Regions from separate parts of the Streptomyces sp. NPDC053493 genome, predicted to be linked through region 1. Evidence: riboswitches for the same ligand, from Rfam matches in the RefSeq annotation. Region 1 holds a riboswitch; the other holds the start of a gene.
What was found. A riboswitch is a leader RNA that binds a small molecule or an ion and turns the genes downstream of it on or off. The one in region 1 is predicted to bind S-adenosylmethionine.
Positions count from the first base shown of each region.

Region 2: it holds a riboswitch for S-adenosylmethionine, as region 1 does, so the genes downstream of both, ACIGO8_RS31615 (aminotransferase class V-fold PLP-dependent enzyme) here and thrC (threonine synthase) in region 1, are expected to answer to the same signal.

Region 1 is NZ_JBITXS010000005.1:356,238-366,235, forward strand. It holds gene ACIGO8_RS17890 (carboxypeptidase-like regulatory domain-containing protein) at 1-1,320, shown strand, start outside; gene groL (chaperonin GroEL) at 1,508-3,130, opposite strand; gene ACIGO8_RS17900 (cold-shock protein) at 3,464-3,667, opposite strand; gene ACIGO8_RS17905 (MoaD/ThiS family protein) at 4,114-4,392, opposite strand; gene thrC (threonine synthase) at 4,410-5,720, opposite strand; SAM riboswitch class I at 5,714-5,855, opposite strand; gene ACIGO8_RS17915 (glucosyl-3-phosphoglycerate synthase) at 5,977-6,921, shown strand; gene ACIGO8_RS17920 (trehalose-6-phosphate synthase) at 7,175-8,554, shown strand; gene ACIGO8_RS17925 (hypothetical protein) at 8,585-8,713, opposite strand; gene ACIGO8_RS17930 (GntR family transcriptional regulator) at 8,834-9,601, opposite strand; gene ACIGO8_RS17935 (GntR family transcriptional regulator) at 9,601-9,998, opposite strand, start outside.
Region 2 is NZ_JBITXS010000017.1:23,744-33,741, forward strand. It holds gene ACIGO8_RS31590 (heme-copper oxidase subunit III) at 1-220, shown strand, start outside; gene ACIGO8_RS31595 (c-type cytochrome) at 295-1,104, shown strand; gene ACIGO8_RS31600 (Rieske 2Fe-2S domain-containing protein) at 1,101-2,153, shown strand; gene ACIGO8_RS31605 (cytochrome bc complex cytochrome b subunit) at 2,150-3,775, shown strand; gene trpD (anthranilate phosphoribosyltransferase) at 3,906-4,970, shown strand; SAM riboswitch class IV at 5,080-5,196, shown strand; gene ACIGO8_RS31615 (aminotransferase class V-fold PLP-dependent enzyme) at 5,377-6,798, shown strand; gene ACIGO8_RS31620 (Lrp/AsnC family transcriptional regulator) at 6,873-7,154, opposite strand; gene ACIGO8_RS31625 (rhomboid family intramembrane serine protease) at 7,151-7,885, opposite strand; gene ACIGO8_RS31630 (hypothetical protein) at 8,036-8,278, shown strand; gene ACIGO8_RS31635 (NYN domain-containing protein) at 8,324-9,685, shown strand; gene ACIGO8_RS31640 (NlpC/P60 family protein) at 9,943-9,998, shown strand, end outside.

The DNA of each region.
Region 1 (9,998 bases):
TACGCGATCGACGTGACCGCCACCGACTCGCTCGGCAACACGGTCACCCGCACCGACGCGGGCACGCTCGACTTCACGCTGAAGCCGCGCCTGAACGAGTTCGCCATCGGCGACCCGAGCTGGACCGACCGGAACCTGCACCCGAAGGGCGCGCTGGTCGGCGTCCAGCCCGGTTCGGGCGACGAGGTGCCGCTGTCCGGCCGTACCGTGTCGTACGAGCGCACCGGCGAGGACACGCCGTTCGGCTCCGCCGTGACCGGCGAGACCGGCGCCTTCACCGGCGAGCCGGTACCGGTGGCGACCCGGTACACGTCCGCCGAGGCCACGTTCACCGAGAACAGCACCGAGGTGCACGGCACCGCGACGTACTACGCGTACACCAGCGGGTCCGAGAAGTGGTCCACGGTCACCGCCACCGCCGACAAGGCCCGCGCGGAGCACGGCGAGACCGTCACGATCAGCGGCCGGGTCACCGACCCGTCCGCGAACGGCGCGCCGCTGGCCGACGTCCCGCTGTCGGCCCGCCTGGGCGGCGGTCTCTCGAAGACCGTGCGCACCGACGCCGAGGGCCGCTTCAGCGTGCAGCTCGTCGCCGCGCCCGGCCGGGACTCCTATGGCACCTGGTCCGGCTGGCACGTCCAGTCGACGGACCCGTTCGTCACCTTCTACACGAGCGGTCCGCTGGCGCTGCCCGCCGACTCCCGCACCTCGGTGATCGGCTACAAGCTCGGCACCGACGCGCGGCTGACCGTGTACGGCGACCTCCGCTCGCCGTACGAGAGCTGGACGTCCACGTCCTCCTCGCAGACGGTGGTCCTGGAGCAGTCCCCGGACGGGCAGACCGGCTGGAAGCAGGCCGGCTCGACGAGCTTCTACAACGGCAACGACGGCCGGACCGCCTTCACCCTGGGCGTCTGGAACAAGGGCGGCTGGTTCCGGCTCCGTCACGTGGCGAACGACTACTTCGGTCAGTCCGTCAGCAAGCCGTTCTACGTCGTCCGCACCGACACCCGCGTCCAGTCCCTCAAGGCCTCCCCGGACCCGGTCGCCAAGGGCGCGGCGGTCACGGTGACGGCCTCGCTCCAGCACTACGGCAGCGGTGCGTGGCGCGGTCTCGCCTACCAGCCGGTGAGCGTGTGGTTCAAGCCGTGGGGCGCGAACGGCACCTGGAAGCAGGTGGCGACCGGCCGGTCCTCCGGGACCGGCGCGGTCTCGGTGAAGACCACGGCGACGGCCGACGGCTGGTACCAGGTCCGTTACTACGGTGACAGCACCCACTTCCAGACCTTCAGCGGCCAGGACTGGGTCGACGTGCGCTGACGCGCGTCCTCTCCGTACAGCGACCAAGGGCGGCACTCCCGGACGGGAGTGCCGCCCTTCGGCGTCCGGCCGAAGCCACGGCGCCGGTGGGGCCGGCCGGCGCCGGTGGAAACGCCCGAGGGCGGCACCCCCGGCTGGGAGTGCCGCCCTCGGTCGCGTTCAGCGATGAACAACCGATCCGTCGGGATCAGAAGTCCATGTCACCGCCCGGCATGCCGCCGCCGGCCGGCGCGGCGGCCTTCTCCGGCTTGTCGGCGATGACGGCCTCGGTGGTGAGGAACAGGGCCGCGATGGAGGCCGCGTTCTGCAGCGCGGAGCGCGTCACCTTGGCCGGGTCGATGATGCCCTCGGCGATCATGTCGACGTACTCGCCGGTCGCGGCGTTCAGGCCGTGGCCGACGGGGAGGTTGCGCACCTTCTCCACGACGACGCCGCCCTCGAGACCACCGTTGACGGCGATCTGCTTCAGCGGGGCCTCCAGGGCCAGCTTGACGGCGTTGGCACCGGTGGCCTCGTCGCCGTCGAGCTCGAGCTTCTCGAAGACCGCGGAGGCCTGGAGCAGGGCGACGCCACCGCCGGCGACGATGCCCTCCTCGACGGCCGCCTTCGCGTTGCGCACGGCGTCCTCGATGCGGTGCTTGCGCTCCTTGAGCTCGACCTCGGTCGCGGCACCGGCCTTGATGACGGCGACGCCACCGGCGAGCTTCGCCAGGCGCTCCTGGAGCTTCTCGCGGTCGTAGTCCGAGTCGCTGTTCTCGATCTCGGCGCGGATCTGGTTCACGCGGCCCGCGACCTGCTCGCTGTCACCGGCACCGTCGACGATGGTGGTCTCGTCCTTGGTGATGACGACCTTGCGGGCGCGGCCGAGGAGGTCCAGGCCGGCGTTCTCGAGCTTGAGGCCGACCTCCTCGGAGATGACCGTGCCACCGGTGAGGATGGCGATGTCGTTCAGCATGGCCTTGCGGCGGTCGCCGAAGCCCGGGGCCTTGACGGCGACGGACTTGAAGGTGCCGCGGATCTTGTTGACGACCAGGGTCGACAGGGCCTCGCCCTCGACGTCCTCGGCGATGATCAGCAGCGGCTTGCCGGACTGCATGACCTTCTCGAGGAGCGGGAGCAGGTCCTTCACCGAGGAGACCTTGGAGTTGACGATGAGGATGTACGGGTCCTCGAGCGCGGCCTCCATGCGCTCCATGTCGGTCGCGAAGTACGCCGAGATGTAGCCCTTGTCGAAGCGCATGCCCTCGGTGAGCTCGAGCTCCAGACCGAAGGTCTGGGACTCCTCGACCGTGATGACGCCTTCCTTGCCGACCTTGTCCATGGCCTCGGCGATGAGCTCGCCGATCTGGGTGTCGGCGGCGGAGATGGAGGCGGTGGAGGCGATCTGCTCCTTGGTCTCGACCTCCTTGGCCTGGTCGAGCAGCGCACCGGAGACGGCCTCGACGGCCTTCTCGATGCCGCGCTTGAGGGCCATCGGGTTGGCGCCGGCGGCGACGTTGCGCAGGCCCTCGCGGACCAGCGCCTGGGCGAGAACGGTGGCGGTGGTCGTACCGTCGCCGGCGACGTCGTCCGTCTTCTTGGCGACTTCCTTGACCAGCTCGGCGCCGATCTTCTCGTACGGGTCCTCGAGCTCGATCTCCTTGGCGATGGAGACACCATCGTTGGTGATCGTGGGGGCGCCCCACTTCTTCTCGAGGACGACGTTGCGACCCTTCGGGCCGAGGGTGACCTTGACGGCGTCAGCGAGCTGGTTCATGCCGCGCTCGAGACCGCGCCGGGCCTCCTCGTCGAACGCGATGATCTTGGCCATGTGAAGTGGTCCTCCCGGACATGGGGTGGATAACGCTCCTGGACCGCGCCGACGCCCGCGACGGACGGCCCGCCCTCCGTGTGGTTCCTTGCCCCACGCGGCCGGCGACCTCGTCTGCCCGATCCTCGTAAGCACTCTCACCTTCAGAGTGCTAACGCCAATGATTAGCACTCGCCCTAGGAGAGTGCAAGCGACTCCCGCAGATCGAGCACCCCTGACGCATCTCCCCACCCCGCCCCCGCGACCTCCGCGCGGGAACGCGCGAGGGGCCCGCATCCCGGTCAGGATGCGGGCCCCTTGACGGAAGTGCGTCGGTGGCCGATCGCGCCGCGCTCAGACGGCGAGCTTGACCATGTCCGCCTGCGGACCCTTCTGGCCCTGCGAGATCTCGAACTCGACCCGCTGACCCTCTTCGAGGGTGCGGTAGCCGTCCATCTGGATCGCGCTGTAGTGGACGAAAACATCCGCACCACCGTCGACCGCGATGAAGCCGTAGCCCTTCTCCGCGTTGAACCACTTGACGGTGCCCTGAGCCATGCCTAACTCCCCTATTACTGGCCCTTGCGCGGGACCGCACTTCGCGGACCCGGGTCAGACCCTGCGCCGGAACGCGTCGACCGCGGCTGAATGTATCTGCCCAACTGCCCTCTGCAACAGGTCAATCGGACGAGAATTCTGGGCACGCCGGAAAGGGGAATTAGGGAGAATCCCCGGAATTCCGGGGCAAGTCGGGCCCGGCAAAGCGCGCAGAAGGTACACAAGGCACGGGCACTTTGGCTGCATCTTGTCGTGCGCGGACGCGTTTTCATATGCGCCTGGCATGAGCAGCTGAGGGGACTTCCCCAACTCTACCGCGCTCAACCATGCAGAATTGCCCCCTCCGCTTTCTCCGGCGGAAGGGGCAATTCAGGATGCGGTGCGTACCACCGGTACGCGCGGCGCACTCGATACGCGTGGTGCGCGCGGCGCGCCGCCGGTACGGCTCAGCAGCCGCCGGCCACGGCGGGAATGATCGAGACGCCCGCACCGTCCGGCGTCGCCGTCTCCAGGCCCTGCTCGAAGCGGACGTCGTCGTCGTTCACGTACACGTTGACGAAGCGGCGCAGCTTGCCCTGGTCGTCCAGGACGCGGGCGGCGATGCCGGCGTGGTTCTTCTCCAGGTCGGCGATGACCTCGGCGAGGGTCGCGCCCTCGGCGGCGACCTCGGCCTGGCCGCCCGTGTAGGTGCGGAGGATGGTGGGGATGCGGACGTTCACGGCCATGTCTGTCTACGTACCTTTCAGTGGGCCAGGCCGGCGTCGCGGAACGCGTCGAGGCTGGGGCGGATGGTGGCGGTCGCCTGCGAGCTGTCGGCCACGGCGTCCAGGGTCTTGAGGCCGTCGCCGGTGTTGAGGACCACCGTCGTCAGCGTCGGGTCGAGCAGACCGTTCTCGACCAGCTTGCGCGTGACGCCGACGGTCACGCCGCCGGCGGTCTCGGCGAAGATGCCCTCGGTCTGCGCGAGCAGCTTGATCGCGTCGACGACCTGGTCGTCGTTGACGTCCTCCACGGCGCCGCCGGTGCGGCGGGCGATGTCGAGCACGTACGGGCCGTCGGCCGGGTTGCCGATCGCCAGCGACTTGGCGATGGTGTTCGGCTTCTGCGGGCGCACCACGTCGTGGCCGGCCTTGAAGGCGGCGGAGACCGGGGAGCAGCCCTCGGCCTGGGCGCCGAAGATCTTGTACGGCTTGTCCTCGACCAGGCCCAGCTTGATGAGCTCCTGCAGACCCTTGTCGATCTTGGTGAGCTGGGAGCCGGAGGCGATCGGGATGACCAGCTGGTCGGGGATGACCCAGCCGAGCTGCTCGCAGATCTCGTACGCGAGCGTCTTCGAGCCCTCGCCGTAGTACGGGCGGAGGTTGACGTTCACGAAGCCCCAGCCCTCGCCGAGCGGGTCGCCGATGAGCTCCGAGCAGAAGCGGTTGACGTCGTCGTAGTTGCCCTCGATGGCGACGAGGTCACCGCCGTAGACACCGGCCATGACGACCTTGCCCTGCTCCAGGTCGTGCGGGATGAACACGCAGGAGCGGAAGCCGGCCCGGGCGGCGGCGGCGCCGACGGCGCCGGCCAGGTTGCCGGTGGAGGAGCAGGACAGCGTGGTGAAACCGAAGGCGCGGGCGGCCTCGAGGGCCTGGGCGACGACCCGGTCCTTGAAGGAGTGGGTCGGGTTGCCGGAGTCGTCCTTGACGTACAGCTTGCCGGGCTCGACGCCGATCTCGCGGGCGAGGTTGTCGGCCTGGACGAGCTTGGTCCAGCCGGGGTTCAGGTTGGGCTTCTCGGCGACGTCGGCGGGGACGGGCAGCAGCGGGGCGTAGCGCCAGATGTTGGCGGGCCCGGCCTCGATGCGCTTGCGCAGCGCCTCGGGGTCGCCGGTGGGCAGGTCGTAGGCGACTTCGAGCGGGCCGAAACAGAGCTCACAGGCGAAGATCGGGCCGAGCGGGAAGTGCTCGCCGCATTCGCGGCAGGAGAGCCCGGACGCGGGACCGAGGTCGACGGTGGTTCCGGGTGCGACAGTCTGTACAGCCATGGAGGCGAGGCCCTTTCTCCTCATCTTCCTCATGACGCATTTCGCCATGAGACGGATTTGGCACCTTCCCTAGCCGGGGACCTCGCTGGAGGACGAGAACCGACTGGAGGGTTGCCGGGGCTTCAACGGGCCGTTTCCCTCTGCCCCTCTGGATGAGCGGTATTCGATTGTGGATCGCGGTCGGCACCCCGACATGCATCGGGCTTCCGCGTTGTTCAAGACTGTAACCGAAGCCTTCGAAGGTGGAGACGGTCGTCCGATCCGCGAGATGGAGATCACGTTGCTGGAAGAAGTGGAGCGCTGGCTGGGCCGGCGGTCCTGGTCGGTGGCCGACCGTCCGCTGGAGCGGATCCTGGCCGCCAAGCGGGGTACGACGGTCAGTGTCGTGCTGCCCGCCCTGAACGAGGAGGCGACGGTCGGCGCGATCGTCGACGTGATCCGCCGCGAGCTGATGACGGACGCGGTGCCGCTGGTCGACGAGCTGGTGGTGGTGGACTCCGGTTCCACGGACCGGACGGCCGAGGTCGCGGCGGCCGCCGGGGCGCGGGTGGTGGCGCGGGACGCGATCCTGCCCCGCATACCCGCGGTGCCGGGCAAGGGCGAGGTGCTGTGGCGGTCACTGATGGTGACCGGCGGGGACGTGGTGTGCTTCGTGGACGCGGACCTGAGGGACTTCTCGGCGGACTTCGTGTCGGGGATCGTGGGCCCGCTGCTCACCGATCCCGGCGTGGACCTGGTGAAGGCGATGTACGACCGCCCGCTCGGCGACGCTCCCGGTCAGGGCGGCCGGGTGACGGAGCTGGTGGCCCGCCCGCTGCTCAATCTGCACTGGCCGCAGCTGGCCGGTTTCGTGCAGCCGCTGGGCGGCGAGTACGCGGCGCGGCGCTCGCTGCTCGAGCGGCTGCCGTTCCCGGTCGGTTACGGAGTGGAGCTGGGTCTGCTGGTGGACGCGCTGCACACGGTGGGCCTGGACGCGCTCGCACAGGTGGACGTGGGAGTGCGCAAGCACCGCCACCAGGACGGCCAGGCGCTCGGCCGGATGGCGGCGGCGATCTACCGTACGGCGCAGCTGCGGCTCTCGCGCGGGCATCTGGTGCGGCCGCGGCTCACCCAGTTCGAGCGCGGCGAGCACGGCTTCCTGCCGCACACCTACCCGGTGGACACGGAGGAGCGGCCGCCGATGACGGAGGTCGCGGAGTACGCGGAGCGCCGCCGCGTGGCGTGACACCCGATCCGTACCTTTTCTTCCTAGATTTTCATGTCATGGATCATACGAATCTGTGGCATGCCAATCTGTGGCTGGTGGTCGGACTGCTCCTCGCCCTGTCGGCGGCGGGAGCGGTGGCGCTGGCGGCGGTACGGGCGGGCCGCCGCGACCCGTGAGACGAGCCCGCCCGCCCGGCGCACTCCCGGCGCGCTCCGCGCCCTGTCTCCCATCCGCACGTTTGAGCGTTTACGGGACGGGCTAGGTTCGCCATATGGCTTCTGTGCTGGTGGCATCGAACCGCGGCCCGGTCTCCTACACCGTCCGGGAGGACGGTTCGCTGGACACCCGCCGGGGCGGCGGCGGACTCGTCTCGGGCCTGAGCGCCGTCTCGTCGGAGGGCTCGGCGGACGACAGCCTGTGGGTGTGCGCGGCGCTCGGCGCCGGCGACCGGGAGGCGGTGCGGCGCGGGATCGCCGAGCCGGGCGTGCGGATGCTGGACATCGACCCGGACGTGTACGCCGACGCGTACAACGGCATCGCGAACTCGGTGCTGTGGTTCCTCCACCACCACCTCTACGACATCCCGCGCGAGCCCGTTTTCGACGCCGGCTTCCGCCGCCGCTGGGCCTCCTACCGCTCCTACAACCGCGCCTTCGCCGAGGCCCTCGCCGAGGCGGCCGACGAGGGCGCGGCGGTGCTCGTGCAGGACTACCACCTGGCCCTGGTCCCGGGGCAGCTGCGGGCGCTGCGGCCGGACCTGCGGATCTCCCACTTCACCCACACGCCGTGGGCCTCGCCCGCCTATCTCGGCATGCTGCCGGACGACGTCCACCACGAGCTGGTCGAGGGCATGCTCGGCGCGGACGAGGTCGGCTTCCACACCCACGCCTGGGCCGACGCCTTCCGCGCCGACCCGCTGGTCGAGCGGGCCGCGGGCGGCACCCGGGTCGCGGTGCACCCGCTCGGCGTCGACGCCGACGAGTTGCGCGGCCTCGCCTACCGTCCCGAGGTCGACGAACGGCTCGCCGCGCTGCGCGCCGAGGTGGGCGACCGGAAGACGATCGTCCGCGTCGACCGTACGGAACTGTCCAAGAACATCCTGCGCGGCCTGCTCGCCTACCGGGAGCTGCTCACCGAGCGCCCCGAATGGCGCGGCCGGGTCGTCCACCTCGCCTCCGCCTACCCGTCCCGCCAGGACCTGGAGGTCTACCGCTCGTACACGGCCGCGGTGGCCGAGCTGGCCGAGGCGGTCAACGCGGAGTTCGGCACGCCCGACTGGCAGCCGGTCCTGGTCTCCGTCCAGGACGACTTCACCCGCTCCCTCGCCGCGTACCGCATGGCCGACGTGGCCCTCGTCAACCCGGTCCGCGACGGCATGAACCTGGTCGCCAAGGAGATCCCGGTCGTCTCCGAGCAGGGCTGCGCCCTGGTCCTGTCCCGGGAGGCCGGCGCCTACGAGGAGCTGCGCGCCGACGCCCTCACGGTGAACCCCTACGACATCACCCAGACCGCGGAGGCCCTCCACGAGGCCCTCTCCATGCCGTCCCCCGAACGCGCCGACCGCACCAAGCGCCTCGCCACCGCCGCCACCACCCTCCCACCCCGCCGCTGGTTCCTGAACCAGCTCAACGCGCTGCGCGCGGAGTCGTAGACCTGCCCGGGCCATGACGTCCGACGGCGGCTAGAGCTGCGGCAGACGGTCCGCCGTCGTGGGAGAGCGTCGCTCCTCGATCCAGAAGAGATAGACGCGGAGGTGTTCGGCAAGCTCGCCGTCGAGGTATGCGGCGTAGTTCTCGGCGGCCGTGGCCACCCCTTGCCCTGCCTTCGCGTCGTCGGCCTCCCATGCGACGCGCCGAGTCGACAGGTACTCCCGGACGCGCCCCCGGTCGCGCCTCCCTTTCCGCCTTCCGAACCCTTCGCCGGGCCCGGCCTAGGTCACCGGCAGGTGGTAGCGCATCCGATAACGGTGCGCCGCCTTCGTCATCAGAGTGACCTCGATCGGACGGCGGGCGTCGGAATAGACCACCCGGAAGGCGACCAGAACGGGCATGTCCTTCGGCAGCTCCAGCGCCACGACCTCTTCCTCCGTCGGAATCTCGGACGACAGCTCGTCCACGAACTCCCGGGGCGGGTACCCCATCGAGTCGAGCAGCGCCGGCGTACCGCCTCGGATCCGCTTCCTCTCCAGGATGGCCGTGCCTTCGGCCAGGCCCAGCGGGTAGTAGGACCTCGTGAGTTCTGTCGGCTCCTCGTCCAGAAAGAGGATCTGCTTGCGGAGCACGGCACGTTCGCCGTCCTCCAGCCCCAGCGCTTCGGCCACTTCCTTCGGCGGTACGACGACCTCGACGTCGAGGAGCTGAGTCCTGCCGACCTGCCGGCGTTTCGCGGCCTCGGACAACCACGGGTAGGGCTCGCCCTGCCCGGCAGGCCTGAGGTAGGCGATCGGCTCGACGGACTGCTGCGCGTGCTGCCGCACGTATACGCCCTTGCCCGGAAGCCCTTCGAGAAGTCCCTCGGCCTTCAGAGACTGGAGGGCCTTCTGGACGGTCGTGTTGGCCACGCCGCCGTACTGCTCCATCAACTCGGCCGTCGAGCCCAGCTTGCTCCCCGGAGGGAGGTCTCCGCGGGTGATCTGCCGTCGAAGCTCCGCCGCGATCTTCTGGTGCGGCGATCTCGGGTCCTTGAACTCCTTCGCCATCACTCGCCCCGCTTTCCGAGCCGATACGTGAGGTGTCTGCCGGCCGGCATGGTCATCACGGAGACCTCCATCGGCGTCCCGTCGGCGGTCCGCGTCAGGCGGAGCAAGCGGAGGACGGCACTGCCCTGCGGCAGGTCCAGATGCTCGCGCTCCTCCGAGGTGGCGAGGTCGGCGCTCACGTCCTCCACGACCTCGGCGCCGGTGTACCCCAGCTCCTTGAGCAGCGTGACGGCGCCGCCGGGCACCTTGCGTGGTTCGGCCAGCGGCGTGCCTCCGGCGACGGAGACCGGGTAGTACGAGTCGGCCAGCTCCACCGGCCGGTCGTCGAGCTGGATCAGCCGACGCCTGACGATCACGCGCTCGGTGGCGGACAACCGCAGGGCGGTGCGAACAGCGT
Region 2 (9,998 bases), on a different contig from region 1:
CTCCGACCCGTACGGCACGGTGTTCTACCTGACCACCGGCTTCCACGGCCTGCACGTGACGGGCGGTCTCATCGCCTTCCTGCTGGTCCTGGGCCGGACGTACGCCGCCAAGAGGTTCACTCACGAGCAGGCAACCGCCGCCATCGTCGTGTCCTACTACTGGCACTTCGTCGATGTCGTCTGGATCGGCCTCTTCGCCACGATCTACTTGATCAAGTAGTCGGACACCGCTTCCGGGCGGACCGACACATCCAGCAAGCATCGACGCAGAAGATCCTGACACCGGGGTAATCCGTGAAAAAGCTCTCCGCACGACGACGCCATCCGCTGGCGGCGGTCGTCGTCCTACTTCTCGCGCTGGCGGCAACTGGGGGGCTGTACGCCGCGTTCGCGCCCGCGGGCACGGCCAAGGCCGACGAAACCGCCCAGTCCCTGGCCATCGAGGAGGGCAAGAAGCTCTACTCCGTCGGGTGTGCCAGCTGCCACGGAACCGGCGGTCAGGGCACCTCTGACGGCCCGTCCCTGGTCGGCGTGGGCTCGGCGGCCGTGGACTTCCAGGTCGGCACCGGCCGTATGCCGGCCCAGCAGCCCGGCGCCCAGGTCCCGAGGAAGAAGGTCATCTACACGCAGGCGCAGATCGACCAGCTTGCGGCGTACGTCGCCTCCCTCGGTGCCGGCCCGGCCGTGCCGAAGGCCAACCAGTACAGCCCTGAGGGCGCCGACATCGCCAAGGGCGGCGAGCTGTTCCGCTCGAACTGCGCCCAGTGCCACAACTTCACCGGCGAGGGTGGCGCGCTGACCTACGGCAAGTACGCCCCGAGCCTCGAAGGCGTGGACCCGAAGCACCTCTACGAGGCCATGCAGACCGGCCCGCAGAACATGCCCTCCTTCCCCGACACGACGATGCCGGAGAAGCAGAAGAAGGACATCATCGCCTACGTCCAGGCCGTGAACAGCGACAAGGCCGACAACCCGGGTGGTCTCAAGCTGGGTGGCCTCGGCCCCGTCAGCGAGGGTCTGTTCGCGTGGATCTTCGGACTGGGCGCGCTGATCGCAGTTGCCATCTGGGTCGCGGCCCACACCGCTAAGGCCAAGAAGTCATGAGTACCCAAGAGAATCCAGAAGAGAACCTGCCCACCGTGCAGGACACCGCGCACGGCGCGGTGAAGGTCGCCGACGACCCGTTCGCCGACCCGGGCCTCCCGCCCCACAAGCCGCGCATCCAGGACATCGACGAGCGGGCCGCCAAGCGGTCCGAGCGCGCGATCGCCTTCATGTTCACGCTGTCGATGCTGGCCACGATCGGCTTCATCGCCTCGTACGTGATCTTCCCGGTCGACAAGATCGTGTACATCTGGCCGTTCGGCCGGGTGTCCGCGCTCAACTTCGCCCTGGGCTGGACCCTCGGCGCGGCCCTGTTCTTCATCGGCGCGGGCGCGGTCCACTGGGCCCGCACCCTGATGTCCGACGTCGAGGTCGCCGACGAGCGTCACCCGATGGAGGCGTCGCCGGAGGTCAAGGCGAAGGTCATGGCGGACTTCGCGGCCGGTGCCGCCGAGTCCGGCTTCGGCCGCCGCAAGCTGATCCGCAACACGCTGTTCGGCGCGCTGGCCCTGGTGCCGCTCTCCGGCGTCGTGCTGCTGCGTGACATGGGTCCGCTGCCCGAGAAGAAGCTGCGCTCCACGATGTGGGCCAAGGGCAAGCTGCTCATCAACATGAACACGCACGAGCCGCTGCGTCCCGAGGACGTCGCCGTCGGTTCGCTGACCTTCGCGATGCCCGAGGGCCTCTCGGAGCACGACGAGCACTTCCAGACCGAGATCGCCAAGGCCGCCCTGATGATCGTCCGCATTCAGCCGGACGACATCAAGGACAAGCGCGAGCTCGAGTGGTCGCACGAGGGCATCGTCGCCTTCTCGAAGATCTGCACCCACGTCGGCTGCCCGATCTCGCTGTACGAGCAGCAGACGCACCACGTGCTCTGCCCGTGCCACCAGTCCACCTTCGACCTGTCCGACGGCGCCCGCGTCATCTTCGGCCCGGCCGGCCACGCTCTGCCGCAGCTGCGGATCGGCGTGAACGACAAGGGCTTCCTCGAGGCGCACGGCGACTTCGAAGAGCCCGTCGGCCCCGCTTTCTGGGAGCGCGGATGAGCACTGTGACCAACACGCAGAAGAAGGCGCCCGCCGGTGAGCGGATCGCCGACTGGGCCGACGGCCGCCTGGGGATCTACACGCTGGCCAAGGCCAACATGCGGAAGATCTTCCCGGACCACTGGTCCTTCATGCTGGGCGAGGTCTGCCTCTACAGCTTCCTCATCATCATCCTGACGGGCGTCTATCTGACGATGTTCTTCCACCCGTCGATGAACGAGGTGGAGTACGCCGGCTCGTACGTCCCGCTCCAGGGACAGCTGATGTCCGAGGCGTTCAACTCGACCATGCACATCTCCTTCGAGGTGCGCGGTGGTCTGCTCATCCGGCAGATCCACCACTGGGCGGCGCTGATCTTCCTCGCCGGCATGTTCGTGCACATGATGCGCGTGTTCTTCACCGGCGCGTTCCGCAAGCCGCGTGAGATCAACTGGCTGTTCGGCTTCCTGCTGTTCTTCCTGGGCATGTTCACCGGCTTCACCGGTTACTCGCTCCCGGACGACCTGCTCTCCGGCACCGGTGTCCGCTTCATGCAGGGCGCGATCCTGTCCGTGCCGATCGTCGGCACGTACCTGTCGATGTTCCTGTTCGGCGGCGAGTTCCCCGGCGGCGACTTCGTCGCCCGGTTCTACTCGGCGCACGTGCTGCTGCTCCCGGGCATCATGCTCGGCCTGGTGGTCGCGCACCTCATCCTGGTGTTCGTCCACAAGCACACGCACTTCGAGGGCCCCGGCCGTACGAACAAGAACGTCGTCGGCATGCCGCTGCTGCCGGTGTACATGGCGAAGGCCGGAGGCTTCTTCTTCCTGGTCTTCGGTGTCATCGCGGTCATCGCGGCGATCGCCTCGATCAACCCGATCTGGGCCATCGGCCCGTACCGCCCGGACCAGGTGTCCACCGGCGCCCAGCCCGACTGGTACATGGGCTTCGCCGAGGGTCTGATCCGTGTCATGCCGGGCTGGGAGATCAACCTGTGGGGCCACACGCTGGTCCTCGGCGTGATGATCCCGCTGGCGATCTTCCCGGCGGTGCTCGCGGCGATCGCGGTCTACCCCTTCATCGAGTCCTGGATCACGGGCGACAAGCGCGAGCACCACATCGCGCAGCGCCCGCGCAACGCTCCGACGCGCACCGCCTTCGGTGTCGCCTGGATCACCGCGTACATGGTCATGCTCGTCGGTGGTGGCAACGACCTGTGGGCCACGCACTTCCACCTGTCGCTGAACTCGATCACCTGGTTCGTCCGCATCTTCTTCTTCGTCGGACCGGTCATCGCGTTCATCGTCACCAAGCGGATCTGCCTCGGCCTCCAGCGCCGGGACAAGGACAAGGTGCTGCACGGCCGCGAGTCCGGCATCATCAAGCGCCTGCCGCACGGTGAGTTCGTCGAGGTCCACCAGCCGCTCAGCCAGGGTGAGCGCTACAAGCTCACGGCGCACGAGCAGTACGAGCCCGCGGAGCTTCCGCCGGCCGTCGACGAGAACGGCGTGGAGCGCAAGATCGGCCGTATGGAGAAGCTCCGGGTCAAGCTCAACAAGGGCTACTACGGTGCGGACAACCAGATCGCCAAGCCCACCGCCGAGGAGTACAAGGAGATCACGAGCGGCCACGGCCACCACTGATCACCTGACCTCGTAGTTTCGCCACGGCGAGAGCCCCGTCCATTCGATGGACGGGGCTCTTTGCCGTTCACGGAGATCGATAGGGTGGGAGTCGACCCTTGCAGGCCGTACGGACACACCAGGAGCGACCATGAGCGCTGTGAACCCCGCTGGAGGCGACACCGCGGCGGGCCGCTCCTGGCCCGTCCTGTTGAACGGCCTGCTCGAGGGCCGCGACCTCGCCGCCGACGACACCGCCTGGGCGATGGACCTGATCATGCGCGGCGAGGCGACCGACGCGCAGATCGCCGGCTTCATGGTGGCGCTGCGGGCCAAGGGCGAGACGGTCGCCGAGATCACCGGTCTCGTCCGCACGATGTACGAGCACGCGAACGTGATCGAGGTGCCGGGGCCCGCCGTCGACATCGTCGGCACCGGCGGCGACGGCGCCAAGACCGTGAACATCTCCACCATGGCGTCGATCGTGGTCGCCGGCACGGGCGCCAAGGTCGTCAAGCACGGCAACCGCGCCGCGTCCTCCGCCTCCGGCTCCTCCGACGTCCTGGAGAAGCTCGGCATCAATCTGAACCTGACGCCGCGGCGGGTGGCCGAGGTCGCCGACGAGGCCGGCATCACCATCTGCTTCGCGGTGAAGTTCCACCCGTCGCTGCGGCACGTCGCCGCGGCCCGCGGCCAGCTGGGCATCCGGACCACCTTCAACGTGCTCGGTCCGCTGACCAACCCGGCCAAGGTGCGGGCCCAGGCCGTCGGCGTCGCCGACCCGCGCATGGCGCCGATCGTGGCCGGTGTGCTCGCCGAGCGCGGCAACTCGGCCCTGGTCTTCCGCGGTGACGACGGACTGGACGAGCTGACGACCACCGCCACCTCCCGGGTCTGGGTGGTCCGCGACGGTTCGGTCGCCGAGGAGCGCTTCGACCCGCGCGACGTCGGCATCGAGCTCGTGCCGCTGGACGCCCTGCGCGGCGGCGACCCGTCGTTCAACGCCGACGTCGCCCGGCGGCTGCTCGCCGGCGAGACCGGGCCGGTGCGCGACGCCGTGCTGCTCAACGCGGCGGCGGCGCTGACCGCCCTGGAGCCGGGCGAGGGCAGCCTGGCCGAGCGGCTGCGGGCCGGCATGGACAAGGCGGCCGAGGCGATCGACTCGGGCGCCGCCCGCCGGGCCCTCGACCGCTGGATCGCGGCCAGCAACGCCTGAGCCGTCCGCGCGCGGCCGCCCGAGGCCGCCGGCACACCTGACGCAACCCCGTCCCGGATACCGGGACGGGGTTGCGTCGTCGTGATCGTCTGGCATAGGTTCTGTGGCAGGTCATGAGTGACAGCGACAAAGCCCCGGCTGGCTGTCCGGCAACCCTCCGTCCGTGGCGGGGTGCCCCGGGTGAAGACCAGGCCGTACGAGCAGAAGCCTGCGGCAAGCGCGGACCCCTGCGCACACCTTGGGGTCCTTGGTCCTCTAGGGAGCGTTGTCTCGTGAGCAAGCGAATGCGCTAGGGCCCTCCGGCCCCTTTCTCCATCCCACACCCGTACGCGGCGCCCCGTTCCGTGCTGCCGCCCGCGGGCTCCTTCACGCCTTTTCGCGCCCAGTCACGCCGGGAGACACCGTCATGTCCGCACGCCCGAACGCCGCCGCCACCACCGCCGCTTCCGCCACCGCTTCGGCTTCCGCCACCACCGCCGAGTCCGCCGACCCCTGCTGCGACGCCCCGCTGCCGGTCCTCGGCCGTGACGTCACCGTCCCGCTCGTCACCGGCGGCGAGGTCAGCTACGCGGCGCTCGACTACGCCGCCAGCGCCCCGGCCCTCCAGCGCGTGTGGGACGACGTCGCCGCGTACGCCCCCTACTACGGCAGCGTCCACCGCGGCGCCGGATACCTCTCCCAGCTCTCCACCGACCTCTTCGAGAACAGCCGCGCCACCGTCGCCGCCTTCCTCGACTGCCGCCCGGACGACCAGGTCGTCTTCACCCGCTCCACCACCGACTCGCTCAACCTGCTGGCCCAGGTGGTCCCGGCCGACTGCCAGGTCTTCGTCTTCGAGACCGAGCACCACGCCTCGCTGCTGCCGTGGCGGGACGCCCGGGTCACCTACCTCAACGCGCCGCGCACCCCGCAGCAGGCCGTCGCGACCCTGGAGCGCGCGCTCGCCGACCGCGACCCGTACGGGCCCGCCCTGGTCTGCGTGACCGGCGCCTCCAACGTCACCGGCGAACTGTGGCCGGTCGCGGAACTGGCCGCCGCCGCGCACGCGCACGGCGCGCGGATCGTCCTGGACGCCGCCCAGCTGGCGCCCCACCACCCCGTCTCCGTAAAGGAGTTGGACGTGGACTGGGTCGCCTTCTCCGGGCACAAGCTGTACGCGCCGTTCGGCTCCGGCGTCCTCGCCGGCCGCGCCGACTGGCTCCAGGACGCCGAGCCCTACCTCGCGGGCGGCGGCGCCTCCCGCAAGGTGGCCCGCCGGGCCGACGGTGGTGTGGACGTGGAGTGGCACACCACCGCGGCCCGGCACGAGGCCGGCTCGCCCAACGTCATCGGCGTCTACTCCATCGCCTCCGCCTGCAAGGCGCTCACCGAGGCCGGCTTCGACTCCCTCGTCGCCCGCGAGCGGCATCTGATCGCCAAGGTCCGCGAGGGCCTGGCCGAGGTGCCCGAGGTGCGGGTGCTCTCGCTCTTCGGCGACGACGCCCCGCGCGTCGGTGTCATCTCCTTCGTCGTCGACGGCTGGAACAGCTCGCACTTCGCCGCCGCGCTCTCCGCCGAGTACGGCATCGGCGTCCGCGACGGCCTGTTCTGCGCCCACCCGCTGGTGCGCACCCTGCTCGGCAGCGACCCGCAGGACCCGGGCGAGTGCGGCGCCCCGGAGGCCGCTCCCGGCGAGCGGTCGCTCAACGCCATCCGGGTCAGCTTCGGCGCGGGCACGCCCGACGAGCACGTGGAGCGGTTCGTCGGCGCGGTGAAGGAGCTGGTCCGCGACGGCGCCCAGTGGAAGTACCGCACCGAGGACGGCCGCTGCGTCCCGGACCGCGGCTGATCACTCCCTCGTACGGGTGAAGCCGGCCTCCCGCGGGGGAGAGGCCGGCTTCGTCGTTTCGGGTAGGGGGTGCCTCAGGACTCCAGGCCGATCGCGAAGGCCGCGTCCAGCTCGTGCTGGGAGTAGGCGCGGAAGGCGACATGGGTGTCGGTGGCCTCGACGCCGGGGATCTTGGAGATCTGGCCGGGGATGATGTCGGCCAGGTCGTCGTGGCGCCCCACCCGGACCATGGCGATGAGGTCGTAGGTGCCGGTGACCGAGAAGACCTCGCTGACGGAGTCGATCGCGGCGATCGCCTCGGCGATCTCGGGGATCCGGTCCACGCTGGTCTTGATGAGCACGATCGCGGTGATCACGGCTGGCTTTCTCCCTCGGTGGCCGCGGCTGGTGGTTTCACTCTATCGGCACCTCTGTAGCGGGCCCACGCGAAGACGAAGCCCAGCGCGAAGCCCACCACGTGGGCCAGATACGCCACGCCCGGCCCCGAACCCGCCGAGCGCGCCGCCAGCCACTGGAGCACGAACCAGAAGACCAGCACGATCCACGCCGGGAAGCGCAGCGGCAGGAAGAAGAGGAACGGGAACAGGCTGGTCACCCGGGCGCGCGGGAAGAGGAAGAGGAAGGCGCCGAGCACTCCGGAGATCGCTCCCGACGCCCCGACCAGCGTCTGCGCGCTGTCCGCGTGCGCCACCGCGTAGCCGAGCAGCGCCAGCGCCCCGCAGGACAGATAGAACAGGCCGAACGTGACGGCGCCCATCCGCTCCTCGGCCATCGCCCCGAACACGTAAAGGAACAGCATGTTCCCCAGCAGGTGCAGCCAGCTGCCGTGCACGAAGAGGGCGGTCAGCGGGGTGAGCAGGGCCCGCGGCTCGCCCTGGGTGAGGTCGGCCGGGATCACGCCCCAGCGCTGGAAGTACGCGCTCTGCGCCGCGAGCAGGCCGTCGCCCGTGCCGTGTGCCGGGTTCAGGCCCGACACCGGGCTCACGGCGAACAGCAGCACGCAGGCGGCGATGAGTGCGTAGGTCACGGTCGGCCCGTTGCGGGCGCCCCGCCAGGCGCCCAGGGCCGCGCCCCGCCAGTCGATCATGGACAGATCATGGCGTACCAGGGCCCACCTGGACAGAGTGCCTCGCCGTGACACGGCGTGCCCGGGAGGCCGTAGGGTTACGGGCAGTACTCCCGCAGTTCGACGGCGCACCGCGGGCCCGTAAGCCTCGCACGGAAAGAGGACGGCACGATGACATCGGTTCCCCTGCCGACCGCCGAAACCCGCTGGCGCTGCACCCTCTGCGGCAATCTGACCCGCTTCGACGTGACCCGCTCGTCCAAGGTCGTCGAGTACGTCCATCTGGACCTCGCCGGAGAGCCCAAGGTCGAGGAGCGCGAGGTGGTCAGTGAGACCATCGAGTCGGTCCGCTGCCGCTGGTGCAACGCGGTGGACCAGATCGAACTGGTGGACAGGCCGGGCACCGCTTCCTGAGAAGCGGCCCGGCACGGGCGAGACAGGGAAGTGGGGTGACGGATCGTGGAGCAGCCGCACGGTGATCAGCCGGCGGTCCCGGCGGGCGACGCCGCCGAGACGCTCGACCGGCCCCTGCCCGAGGCCGTACGGCGCAAGGTGGTCGCGCTGGTCGCGGACGCCTTCGGCGGTCTGACCGTCGCCGAGCTGCCCGCCCCGCTGCGCCAGTACGCCCGTTTCACCGCCTCCCGGCGGGCGAAGTTCGCCGGGAACGCGATGGCCGCCGCCCTGGAGAGCGATCCGCTGTTCCGGCAGCGCATCGGCGAGCGCTTCAAGGAGTCCCAGCCCGAGCTCGCCGGATCCGTCGAGTCCGGCGCGCCGCCCGCCGCCGCCGACCCGGTCGACGTCGCCGCGGCGGCCTATGTGCTGCGCCCGGCCGGCTGGGGCAAGCTGGTCGCCGCCGCCGGCGAGGAGGCCGAGCGTGCCGACGCCGAGCGGGCCGACGAGGCCGGCCGGCGCGAGCTGGAGCGGCTGCGCGCCGAGGTCGCGGCCGCCAGGGACCGGGCCAGGGCCGAGACCGAGCAGCTCCGGCACGATCTGGAGGCCGCCCGCAAGGAAGCGGAATCGCTTCACCGCAAGCTGCGCAGCGCCCAGAGCGACGTCAAGCGCGGCGAGGCGGCGCTGCGCCGCGTCCAGGCCGAGATCGACGCGGCGCGGGCCGAGGCCGCCGCCCAGGTGTCGGCCGCGGAGAGCGAGAGCCGGCGGCTCAAGGCCCGGCTCGGCGAGGTGGAGGCGGCCCTGGAGGCCAGCCGGCGGGCCGCCCGCGAGGGCCGCTCGGTGGAGGACATGCGGCTGCGGCTGCTCCTGGACACGGTGCTCGACGCGGCGCAGGGCCTGCGCCGCGAACTCGCGCTGCCTCCGGTGTCGATGCACCCGGCGGACACCGTGGACGCGGTGGAGCCGGGCCGGATGTCGCCGAAGGACATCGCGGCGCGCGCCCTGTCCGAGACCGACCCGGCGCTCCTCGACCAGCTGCTCGAACTGCCCCAGGCGCATCTGGTGGTGGACGGCTACAACGTCACCAAGACCGGCTATCCGACGATGCCGCTGGAGAAGCAGCGGCTGCGACTGCTCGGCGGCCTGTCCGCGCTCGCGGCCCGCTCGGGCGCCGAGATCACCTGTGTCTTCGACGGGGCCGAGCTGGCGGCGCCGGTGCTGCTCGCGCCGCCGCGCGGCGTGCGGGTGCTGTTCTCCAAGCCCGGTGTCACGGCGGACGAGTTGATCCGCCAGCTGGTGCGGGCCGAGCCGCCGGGCCGTCCGGTGGTCGTGGTGTCCACCGACCGCGAGGTGGCCGACGGCGTCGCCAAGTCCGGTGCGCGGCCGGTCGCGTCCGCCTTGTTGCTGAAGCGCCTTTCGCGTCTCTCGTGACTGCTTCTCACTTCTGAGGCGTCATGTCCGTTTTCTGATCCGCGCAGGGTCAAGTGGCCACTACTGCCCGTGTGATGTGTGTGAATACTTTGTCGCGCGAGCGAGATTTTGCCTATCGGGATTTGAACTGATCACAAGATGGTCACTAGGGTCGGGGCTCGAACCTTCGCGCGGTTGATCATCCAACGGGGATGACAGCGTGGGTCCCGCCTGCCGCAGCCTGGTTGGGCGGCTCGAGGAAGAAGGAGCTCGCCCCCGTGGCGTCCCACCGTCGTCCCAAGCAGCCGAGCCGCACCCGTGTGACCGTGCTCAC